3 linked regions of the Flexivirga oryzae genome follow. The protein of the gene in region 1 interacts with the protein of each later gene in a pairwise test. Links are inferred from orthologs where the notes say so. Each region holds a gene or a part of one and is shown in the gene's direction. Other genes may lie near its edges. The genes, in order: dnaE, rplL and FHU39_RS11855.

Evidence for each region.
Region 2: the proteins of dnaE (region 1) and rplL interact in binary tests that used the Escherichia coli proteins (3 or more experiments, as listed by UniProt). The link is inferred for Flexivirga oryzae from one-to-one orthologs.
Region 3: the proteins of dnaE (region 1) and FHU39_RS11855 interact in binary tests that used the Escherichia coli proteins (3 or more experiments, as listed by UniProt). The link is inferred for Flexivirga oryzae from one-to-one orthologs.

What each region holds. Positions count from the first base shown.
Region 1 is NZ_JACHVQ010000001.1:644,849-649,137, forward strand. The notes cover bases 60-4,200. They hold dnaE (DNA polymerase III subunit alpha), read left to right. Parts: upstream 60-436; coding sequence 437-4,000; downstream 4,001-4,200. Other genes in these bases: FHU39_RS02975 (RluA family pseudouridine synthase), read left to right, coding at 60-113; FHU39_RS02985 (ABC transporter substrate-binding protein), read left to right, coding at 4,063-4,200. Also shown: more of FHU39_RS02975, read left to right, coding at 1-59; more of FHU39_RS02985, read left to right, coding at 4,201-4,289. UniProt on the Escherichia coli protein: DNA polymerase III is a complex, multichain enzyme responsible for most of the replicative synthesis in bacteria. This DNA polymerase also exhibits 3' to 5' exonuclease activity. The alpha chain is the DNA polymerase catalytic subunit.
Region 2 is NZ_JACHVQ010000005.1:39,395-42,430, forward strand. What follows is about bases 49-2,936. They hold rplL (50S ribosomal protein L7/L12), read left to right. Parts: upstream 49-1,241; coding sequence 1,242-1,631; downstream 1,632-2,936. Other genes in these bases: FHU39_RS21095 (MerR family transcriptional regulator), read left to right, coding at 49-244; rplJ (50S ribosomal protein L10), read left to right, coding at 526-1,146; FHU39_RS21110 (hypothetical protein), read left to right, coding at 2,092-2,892. In the rest of the region: more of FHU39_RS21095, read left to right, coding at 1-48; FHU39_RS21115 (GNAT family N-acetyltransferase), read left to right, coding at 3,016-3,036. UniProt on the Escherichia coli protein: The binding site for several of the GTPase factors involved in protein synthesis (IF-2, EF-Tu, EF-G and RF3). Is thus essential for accurate translation.
Region 3 is NZ_JACHVQ010000001.1:2,510,575-2,513,608, forward strand. The notes cover bases 28-2,913. They hold FHU39_RS11855 (pyridoxal phosphate-dependent aminotransferase), read left to right. Parts: upstream 28-828; coding sequence 829-1,998; downstream 1,999-2,913. Other genes in these bases: rpsB (30S ribosomal protein S2), read right to left, coding at 28-516; FHU39_RS11860 (M23 family metallopeptidase), read left to right, coding at 2,221-2,736; FHU39_RS11865 (DUF3152 domain-containing protein), read right to left, coding at 2,756-2,913. Also shown: more of rpsB, read right to left, coding at 1-27; more of FHU39_RS11865, read right to left, coding at 2,914-3,034. UniProt on the Escherichia coli protein: Shows aminotransferase activity with methionine and histidine as substrates, and to a lesser extent also with phenylalanine.

The sequences.
Region 1 (4,289 bases):
TGCACGCGAAGGCGCTCGGCTTCACGCACCCCGGGTCGGGCGAGTGGGTGACCTTCGAGAGCCCGTACCCCGCCGACCTCGCGCGGGCACTGGAGATCGCCCGGGAGGGCTGAGCGGGCGCTCTGCGGCGAGCGGCTCGCGGCGTCCCGAAGTGCCGACGGTCGGTGGTTGGGGACGGGTTTGGGGCGATGCGGCGTCCCGAAGTGCCGACGGTCGGTGGTTGGGGACGGGTTTGGGGCGATGCGGCGTCCCGAAGTGCCGACGGTCGGTGGTTGGGGACGGGTTTGGCGCGCGAAGGCGTCCCGAAGTGCCGACGGTCGGTGGTTGGGGACGGGCCGGGTATGACGAAAGGCGCCCCGCCATACCACCAGCCTCATTCGTCACATCCGCGCGTGCCCTGCACGGGCTGTCCGACCCCGGTCCTAGACTCGTCGCGATGTCCGATCCTGCCGCCTCCGCCAACTTCGTGCACCTGCATGTGCACACCGAATACTCCATGCTCGACGGGGCGGCGAAAGTCAAGCCGATGATCGCCGAGGTGGAGCGCCTGGGGATGCCGGCGATCGCCATGAGCGACCACGGCAACATGTTCGGTGCTTACGAATTCTTCGGTGCCACAAAGGGTTCCGATGTCAAGCCGATCATCGGCATCGAGGCCTACGTCGCGCCGAGTTCCCGCTTCTCGCGCAAGCAGGAGTTCTGGGCGCCGGGCGGCAAGCGCGACGCCAACGTCGACGGTGAGGGCGGCAAGGACGTCTCCGGTGGCGGCCGCTACACCCATATGACGATGTGGGCCAAGGACGCGGCCGGGTTGCGCAACCTGTTCCGGCTCAGCTCGCTGGCCAGCTTCGAGGGCTACTACATGAAGCCCCGCATGGACCGGGAGCTGATCTCGCAGCACTCGACCGGCATTATCGCGACCACCGGGTGCCCGTCCGGTGAGGTGCAGACCCGGTTGCGGCTCGGGCAGTTCGACGAGGCGTTGGCGGCCGCCGCGGCATACCAGGACATCTTCGGCAAGGACAGCTACTTCCTGGAGCTGATGGACCACGGCCTGGACATCGAGCGGTCGGTGCGGTCGGGTCTGCTGGACATCGCCAAGCGGCTCGACATACCGCTGCTGGCCACCAACGACAGCCACTACGTGACCGCCGACCAGGCCGACAGTCACGACGACCTGCTGTGCGTCGGGGTCGGCAAGAACAAGGACGACCCGGGCCGGTTCAAGTTCAACGGCGACGGCTACTACCTGAAGTCGGCGCAGGAGATGCGCGAGCTGTTCCGCGAGCTGCCGCAGGCGTGCGACAACACGCTGGCCGTGGCGGAGATGGTCGGCGACTACGGCGAGGTCTTCGCCGAGGTCGACCGGATGCCCAAGTTCGAGGTGCCCGACGGGCACACGCCGGAGACCTTCCTGCGCACGAAGATCCAGGAGGGCATCCAGCTGCGCTACGGCGGCGAGCCGGGCCAGGAGGTCCTGGACCGCATCGAGACCGAGATGGCGGTCATCGAGCCGATGGGCTTCTCGTCCTACTTCCTGGTCGTCGCCGACATCTGCCAGCACGCACGCGACGTCGGTGTGTCGGTCGGCCCCGGTCGTGGGTCGGCGACCGGGTCGATCGTGGCCTATCTGACGCGCATCACCGAGCTCGACCCGATCGAGCACAAGCTGCTGTTCGAGCGGTTCCTCAACCCCGAGCGGATCAGCCCGCCCGACATCGACCTCGACTTCGACGACCGCCAGCGCGACAAGATCATCGACTACGTCACCGACAAATACGGTGAGGCCTACACCTCGCAGGTCAACACGTTCGGCACGATCAAGGCCAAGGCGGCCGTCAAGGACGCCAACCGCATCCTCGGCTACCCGTTCAGCCTGGGCGACAAGATCAGCAAGACGATGCCGCCGGACGTGCAGGGCAAGGGTGTCCCGCTGAAGGAGCTGTTCAACCCCGAGCACGACCGTTACAACGAGGGCGCCGACATCCGGACGCTCTACGAGCAGGACCCCGACGTCAAGAAGGTCCTGGACACCGGTCTCGGCCTGGAGGGCCTGATCCGCGGCACGGGCGTGCACGCGTGCGCGTTCATCCTGTCGTCCGAGCCGCTGCTCGACGTGCTGCCGATGCACCGTCGCGACAAGGACGGCATGATCATCGCCGGCTTCGCCTACCCGCAGTGCGAGGCGATGGGCCTGATCAAGATGGACTTCCTCGGGTTGCGCAACCTGGGCATCCTCGATCACGCGATCAAGATCATCAAGGCCAACCGCGGCATCGACATCTCGACCGAGACAATCCCGCTGGACGACCCGAAGACCTACGAGCTGATGGCGCGCGGCGACACCCTGGGGGTGTTCCAGCTCGACGGCGGTGCCATGCGCAACCTGCTGAAGCTGATGCGCCCGACCCGGTTCGAGGACGTCGCGGCGGTCCTGGCGCTCTACCGGCCGGGGCCGATGGCCGCCAACGCGCACACCGACTACGCCGAGCGCAAGAACGGCCGGCAGCCGATCACCGCGATCCACCCGGAGCTGAAGGAAGCCCTCGACCCGATCCTCGGCGAGACCTACCACCTGCTGGTCTACCAGGAGCAGACGATGGCGATCGCCCGCCAGCTGGCGGGCTTCACCCTCGGCGGCGCGGACACCCTGCGCAAGGCGATGGGTAAGAAGAAGAAGGAGATCCTGGACGAGCTGGAGCCGGCCTTCAAGGAGGGTATGGCGAAGAACGGCTTCTCCTCCGAAGCGGCCGACAAGATGTGGGAGACCATGCTCCCCTTCGGCCAGTACGCCTTCAACAAGTCGCACACGGCCGGTTACGGCCTGGTGTCGGTGTGGACGGCCTACCTCAAGGCCAACTACCCGGCGGAGTATGCCGCGGCGCTGCTCACCTCGGTGCAGGACTCCAAGGACAAGATGGCGATCTACCTCGCCGACACCCGCAAGCTGGGTGTCCGGGTGCTGCCGCCGGACGTCAACGAGTCGGAGGCGGAGTTCACCGCCGTCGGGGAGGACATCCGCTTCGGGCTGACCGCGATCCGCAACGTCGGTTCCAACGTCGTCGACGACATCGTGCGAGCCCGCGAGGAGAAGGGCAAGTTCGTCTCCTTCGAGGACTTCCTGCGCAAGTGCGGCTCCGCCGTCTGCAACAAGCGCACCATCGAATCCCTCATCAAGGCAGGGGCGTTCGACGAGCTGGGGCACCCGCGGCAGGGTCTGGTGCAGGTGCACGAGCCCTACGTCGACGCCATGTCCGAGGAGGCCAAGAAGCGCGAGCAGGGCCAGGAGTCGCTGTTCGGCGGCTTCGGTGACGAGCCGGCGATCGACCTTGCCGCGTTGCCGGTGATCCCCGAGATCGAGTGGGACAAGCAGACCAAGCTGGCGTTCGAGCGGGACATGCTCGGGCTCTACGTCTCCGACCACCCGCTGTTCGGCATCGAGCACGTGCTCGCCCAGCACGCGGACACCTCGATCGCCCGGCTGCAAGGTGACGACGCGCCCAAGGAGGGCTCGATGGTCACCATCGCCGGACTGATCACCGGGTTGCAGCTCAAACGCAACAAGCGCGGCGAGCTGTGGGCGATCGCGACCGTGGAGGACCTGGAGGGCAGCATCGAGGTGCTGTTCTTCGCCAAGACCTACATGACCGTCTCGACCATGCTCAGCCCCGACACGGTGTGCGTCGTCAAGGGCCGGGTGCTGGAGCGCGACGACACCAGGTCGCTGTCCGCGCAGGAGATGACGCTGCCGGAGCTGAAGGGCGACGTGCGCGGTCCGGTGGTGCTGACGATGCCGCTGGTGCGGGCCAACAACGGCCTCGCGCACCGGCTCAAGGGCGTGCTCGGCGAGCACCCGGGCGCCACCGAGGTGCACCTGAAGCTCACCCAGCCGGGTCGGTCGGTCACCGTCAAGCTGGACGACGGGTTGCGGGTCACCGCCTCCCCGGCGCTCTTCGGTGACCTGAAGGCGCTGCTGGGCCCGGCCTGCCTGGTCGGATGACCTGCCCGCCCGGCGGGCGTCAATCCGGCCGGATGTCCGTTCGGCCCGCTATGTTTTCGATCATGAGACGTTATGCGACTGTGAGTACGCCGTCCCGGCGTCAGCTGCTGGCCGCCGGTGGCGGGATCCTCGCCGCGGGCGCGCTCGCCGCGTGCGGGGGCAACACCGGCCGTTCGTCCGGCGGGGGCGGCACCGGGGGCGGCACCGGTGGTGCGAGCGGCGGCTCGGGCGGGGGCGGGACGATCTCGCAGTGGTACCACCAGTACGGCGAGACCGGGACCGAGCAGGC
Region 2 (3,036 bases), on another replicon or contig:
CGTCCCGGTCGACGCGCACACCCGCGGAGCCGAGCAGGTGCCGGGCGGGGACTTCGCCGTGACGACCTACGACGGGCCGTTCATCGACCTGGACCGGGCGTACGGCGTGCTCGGCCAGTCGGTGACGGAGCGGGCGATGTCCGGCGACGGGCCGGTGCGGGAGCGTTACCTCCCACGCGGTGACGAGAAGGACCTGATCGACCACACCACGATCGTGTGGTGGCCGGTCACCACACGATCGTGACCGGCGGTCAGGCGCCGGCGGGCGCCGATTTGCCTGCCGGTCGCTTCGGAACGTACCCTTGAGGCACCGAAGACCGCCGGTTGTTCATGTGCCCCGGCACATGACCGAAGGTTCCGCGACGAGCGGGCGACCAGCGCAGGTGAGCCAGGCAGCACGACCACGTCATACCTGTTATGACGCGTGACTCATGTGAGCCCCGGACACTTGTGCCGGGGCTCTTTTTCGTATGTCGGGCCGCGGCGATCCATCGGGACGAACATTCACCGATCAAGGAGGTCCGCATGGCCAGGTCCGACAAGTCGGCTGCCATCGCCGAGCTCACGGACAAGTTCCGTGACTCGGGTGCGGCCGTGCTGACGGAGTACCGCGGTCTGTCCGTGGCACAGCTCACCGAGCTGCGCAACTCCATCCGTGAGCACGCGACCTACACCGTGGTGAAGAACACGCTCACCAAGCGCGCCGCCGAGGCGGCCGGTGTGACGGCATTCGAGGGCGACCTACAGGGTCCGTCCGCGATCGCCTTCATCACCGGTGACCCGGTGGAGGCTGCCAAGGGGCTGCGTGACTTCGCCAAGGCGAACCCTCTGCTGGTGATCAAGGGCGGCGTCATGGACGGCAAGGCCCTGTCATCGGAAGAGATCACCAAGCTTGCGAGCCTCGAGTCTCGCGAGACCCTGCTCGCCAAGCTGGCCGGCGCCATGAACGCGTCGCTCAGCCAGGCGGTCTACCTCTTCGCCGCGCCGCTGTCGCAGACCGCTCGGGTCGTCGACGCACTGCGTGCCAAGGTCGAGACCGAGGGCCCGGTTGCCACCGACGCCCCGGCCGCTGCCGCCGAAGAGACCGCGCCCTCGGCCCCGGCCGAGGCTGCGACCGACGTCGCCGAGGGTGGCGACGAGAGCTGAGTGCTCCGGCATACGGCTCGAATCTTTAACAAGGACAAAGCCACTCACGGCATACGACCTGCGTGGTCGTAGAAACGAACGAAAGGTTGCCAACCATGGCAAAGCTCAGCACCGAAGAGCTCCTTGACCAGTTCAAGGAGATGACCCTGATCGAGCTCAGCGAGTTCGTCAAGGAGTTCGAGGACACCTTCAACGTCACCGCTGCGGCTCCGGTCGCCGTCGCCGCTGCTGGTGGCGCCGCCGGTGGTGCGGCCGCCGAGGCCGCCGAGGAGAAGACCGAGTTCGACGTCATCCTCACCGCCGCCGGTGACAAGAAGATCCAGGTCATCAAGGAGGTCCGCGCGCTGACCTCCCTCGGCCTGAAGGAGGCCAAGGACCTGGTGGACGGCGCTCCGAAGCCGGTTCTGGAGAACGTCGACAAGGACGCGGCCGAGAAGGCCAAGGAGCAGCTCGAGGGCGCCGGCGCGTCCGTCGAGCTCAAGTGAGCTGACGCTTCACAGCTTCACTGAGGCGGCCCGATCCCACCTGGGATCGGGCCGCTTTCGTGTGGGTGGCGCGGTCTCGACGCAGAGCTGGAGACGATGAGTATGCTCACGCGACGTGATGCGGATGAGGTGCTCCCGGGCTGCACTGAGTGGTGCGGCATGCCTCCTCCTGATCGTGGGGTGTTCGTCATCGGGCAAACCGGTGACGGCACGACATGTGTCGTCACCCGCAGAGGCCAGCCGCTCACGGTCTACCGGTAGCGGGCATGCTTCATCGGTGGGCCAGACCGCTCGGGCCGCTCCCGCTGATCTGCGCGTGGTGGCACGGAAGTCGTACGAGGTCACTGCTGGGGTCGTGGGCCACGTGGCTGTCTTCGGTGATTGGATCGCGTACGCGTCCGGGCCAAGCGGTGGAGCCAACCCCACCACGGTCTCGGTGATCAACCGGCGAACCGGCGCCGTGCGCCGGATCGCCACGACTGCATGGGCCGACGGGCAGACGGATTGGGTCGAGGGCACCGGTAACTGGGTGTTCTGGACCGATCAGAGTTTTGAGCCGACCGACGCGACGACTCCGGCGTGGACATTCAAGGGGATGGATCTGCTGACCGGCAAGGTCATCGAGCTGGACCATTCGGACTCGTGGTCGTCGCCCACTCCGATCCCACGCGCCGCCAACGGTTACGTGGTGTGGTATCGCGCAGCGAACAGGAAGGGGACCACTGCGACGGTGTGGACCTTCACACCGAAGACCGGCAAGAAGCACAAGATCGGCACCGGTTGGTACTCGTTCACCACCCCTGCCAAAGGGTTCGTCGTGTTCACGAGGCTGATCGAGCCCAGCAGCCCGAGCACGAAGCTGATGGACGTCAGCCTGTCGTCCGGGCAGGTTCGGCAGATTCAGGGTGGTCCGGACGCGACCATTCCACGGACCGCCAATGGGTCTGACCTCCTGGTCTGGCTGGCACCGTCGGTGAATGATGCGGAGAGCGTCAACTGGGAGACCGGAGTTTCCGGACGGTCGACGTCTCTGGTTGAGCCTGCGGCAACGATGGCGGTCCCTGGCAAGAACTTCGTCGCGTTCGCGGACAGAGACGGCGATCTCGAGGTGGTCAACGCAGCCAACGCTCATGACCTGCTCACGGTGACGACGGATCCCGTGTTCGTTCCCTGCCGTGTCGCCGCCGGTGGCAGCACTGTTGCCTGGTGTGAGCAGGAGTCGTCGACGCGGATCATGATCCGGACCGTAGAGGTCAGCTAGCCGGCCATCGCGGACCCGTCGAAGGGAAGTGCCCGCCGCTCCGAGTTGCACCGACACGATGGGCGCGATCAATGACTCAATGACCGCCTCACAATCTTCGCCGCCTGGGGCTACCGTCTGACGATGCCGCAGCAGACGTATTGG
Region 3 (3,034 bases), 1.9 Mb from region 1 along the record:
GAGGTGCTCCTTCTTGGTGTCGACGACCCAGACGGCCGAGGGCACCTTGGCCATGTCGCGGATACCGCCGAGGGTGCGCTCCAGCTTGTCCTTCTCCCGCTTGAGGACCAGGAGCTCCTTCTTGGTGCGACCGGAGCCGGCGACGTCGGCGTAGTCGATCTCCTCGAGCTCCTTGAGCCGCGCGAGACGCTTGTGGACGGTGTTGAAGTTGGTCAGCATGCCGCCGAGCCAGCGGTGGTTGACGTAGGGCATGCCGACGCGGGTGGCCTGCTCCTGGATCGACTCCTGCGCCTGCTTCTTGGTGCCGACGAACAGGATCGTGCCGCCGTGGGCCACGGTCTGCTTGATGAACTCGAACGCGTCGTTGATGTAGGTCAGCGACTGCTGCAGGTCGATGATGTAGATGCCGTTGCGCTCGGTGAGGATGAAGCGCTTCATCTTGGGGTTCCAGCGACGGGTCTGGTGCCCGAAGTGGACGCCGCTCTCGAGGAGCTGGCGGGTCGTGACGACGGCCATGCCGAAGTCCTTTCTGATATGGGTTTCCAGTTGTCTTCACGCATGTCGTCGGTATGACGCACACGCAAACCTGGCGCCCCGATGGGTCCGGACCGACCCGCTCCCCGAGGAGAACCGGCCGGACTGACGGACCCACCCCGGCATACACCGGCGTGAGACGCGCGAATTCGACCCAGTGGTGACACTGGGCCGTGGCAACAGTCTACGGGCACCGGCACCGGCAGCGAAATCGGGCGGTCGCGAGGGCCTCTACCGACGCGCGGCGCGGGCGCGGGCCGCGTCGTTCCGGGGCGGGTCTAGCGTGACAGGTCTATGGACACGCAGCTGATCGACCGCATGCAGGGCTTCGGCGCCACGATCTTCGGGGAGATGTCGGCCCTGGCCGCACGCACCGGCGCCATCAACCTCGGGCAGGGCTTCCCGGACACCGACGGCCCGACGCAGGTGCTGGAGGCGGCCCGGCGCGCCATCGCGGACGGCCGCAACCAGTATCCGCCGGCGCGCGGCATACCCGAACTGCGCGCAGCGATCGCCGCGCACCAGCGCCGCTTCTACGACCTGAGCATCGACGCCGACACCCAGGTGCTGGTCACCGTGGGCGCGACCGAGGCGATCGCGTCGGCCGTGCTCGCGCTGTGTGAGCCGGGTGACGAGGTGGTCACCTTCGAGCCCTACTACGACTCGTATGCCGCGACGATCGCGCTGGCCGGAGCCGTCCGCCGGACCAGTCCGCTGCGCTTCCCGGACTTCGCGATCGACGAGGAGTCGTTGCGGGCGGCGTTCTCGGACAAGACCCGCCTGGTGCTGCTCAACACCCCGCACAACCCGACCGGGAAGGTGTTCACCCGGGCCGAGCTGGAGCTGATCGCTGGCTTGGCCCGCGAGCACGACGCGATCGTGGTCACCGACGAGGTGTACGAGCACCTGGTCTTCGACGGCGGGCAGCACGTGCCGATGGCGACGCTGCCGGGGACGTTCGACCGGACGATCACGATCAGTTCGGGGGGCAAGACGTTCGCGGCGACCGGGTGGAAGGTCGGCTGGCTGAGCGGTCCGGCGGAGCTAGTGACGGCCTGCGCGACCGTCAAGCAGTTCCTGACGTATGTCGGCAGCGGCCCCTTCCAGCCCGCGATCGCGACCGGCCTCGGCCTGCCGGACGAGGTGTTCACGTCGCTGGCGCACACCCTGCAGGACGGGCGCGACATCCTGACCCGCGGTCTGCGCGAGGCCGGGCTGGCGGTCAGCGAGCCGCAGGCGACGTACTTCGCGATCGCCGACGTGTCGTCGGTCGGTGCGACCGACGCGCTGGAATTCTGTTGGCAGTTGCCGGAACTCGTGGGTGTCGTCGGTGTGCCGGTGTCGGTCTTCTGCGACGATCCCGAGCTGGGCCGGACGTTGGTCCGTTTCGCGTTCTGCAAGCGTCCGGAGGTGCTGACCGAGGCCGCGACCCGGCTCGCCCGCCTCGCCGCCCCGACCCCCTGAACCGCTCACCCCCTTGCCGAAAGGCTCAGCAACGCGCGACAGGCTCAGCAAATTGGCCCTTCGCGGCGCGGTGTTTCTGGGCCCGTGAGCATTTGCTGGGCCTCTCGGCAAGAGGGGGTACGTGGCGGGGACGAGTCCACAGCCCCGCGGGTGGCCGGGCAGTGTCCACAGGCGCGGCTGCGGCCACTGGTCCGGCGGGAGGCCGCGGCGCAGCCTGCGGACATGAGCAATGTGTGGCGCGCCGTGGCCGCCTTCGTCGCGGCAGCCGGTGCGGCGCTCGGTGGCGGGTCCGCTGCTCCTCCGGTCAGCCTTGACCCGACACCGGCAGACGGTTTCCGGTGGCCGCTGCACCCGAAACCGCAGGTGCTGCGACCGTTCGAGGCGCCGCCGCAGCCGTGGGCCGCGGGGCACCGGGGCGCCGATCTCGCGGGGTCGGTCGGCCAACCGGTGCTCGCGGCGGGTGCCGGCACGGTGTCCTTCTCGGGCGTGATCGCTGGTCGCGGCGTGATCGCCGTACAGCACGCCGGAGGGCGGCGGACTACCTACGAGCCGGTGACCGATCGGGATCCCACGGGCACCGTCGAGGCGGCCGGCGACCGCATCGCCACCCTGGCGGCCGGAGACCACTGCGGGGACAGACCGTGCCTGCACTGGGGACTGCTGGTCGGCCCGAACAACTATCGAGATCCGTTGTCGCTGCTGGAGTTTCGACCGGTGCGGCTGCTTCCTCTCGGCTGACCGACCCGATCGGCGGGTCTCAGGCCTTACCGGCGGCGTTCGGCCGCTTCGGCCACGGCCACGCCTTGCACCCCTGCAGGCCGAGCGTCTGCTGCTGCATCACCGGGGCGTAGGCGCCCTTCTTCGAGCACAACTGGTGCCCGTGGCCCAGCGCATGGCCGACCTCGTGGTTGACCATGTACTCGCGATAGGTGCCGAGCTGGCCCTTGAAGTAGACGACGCCTTTCATCCACAGCTTGTAGTTGAGGACGACGTGGGCGCTGGTGTCGCACGAGGTGTCACCGTGGGTGGGCAACGG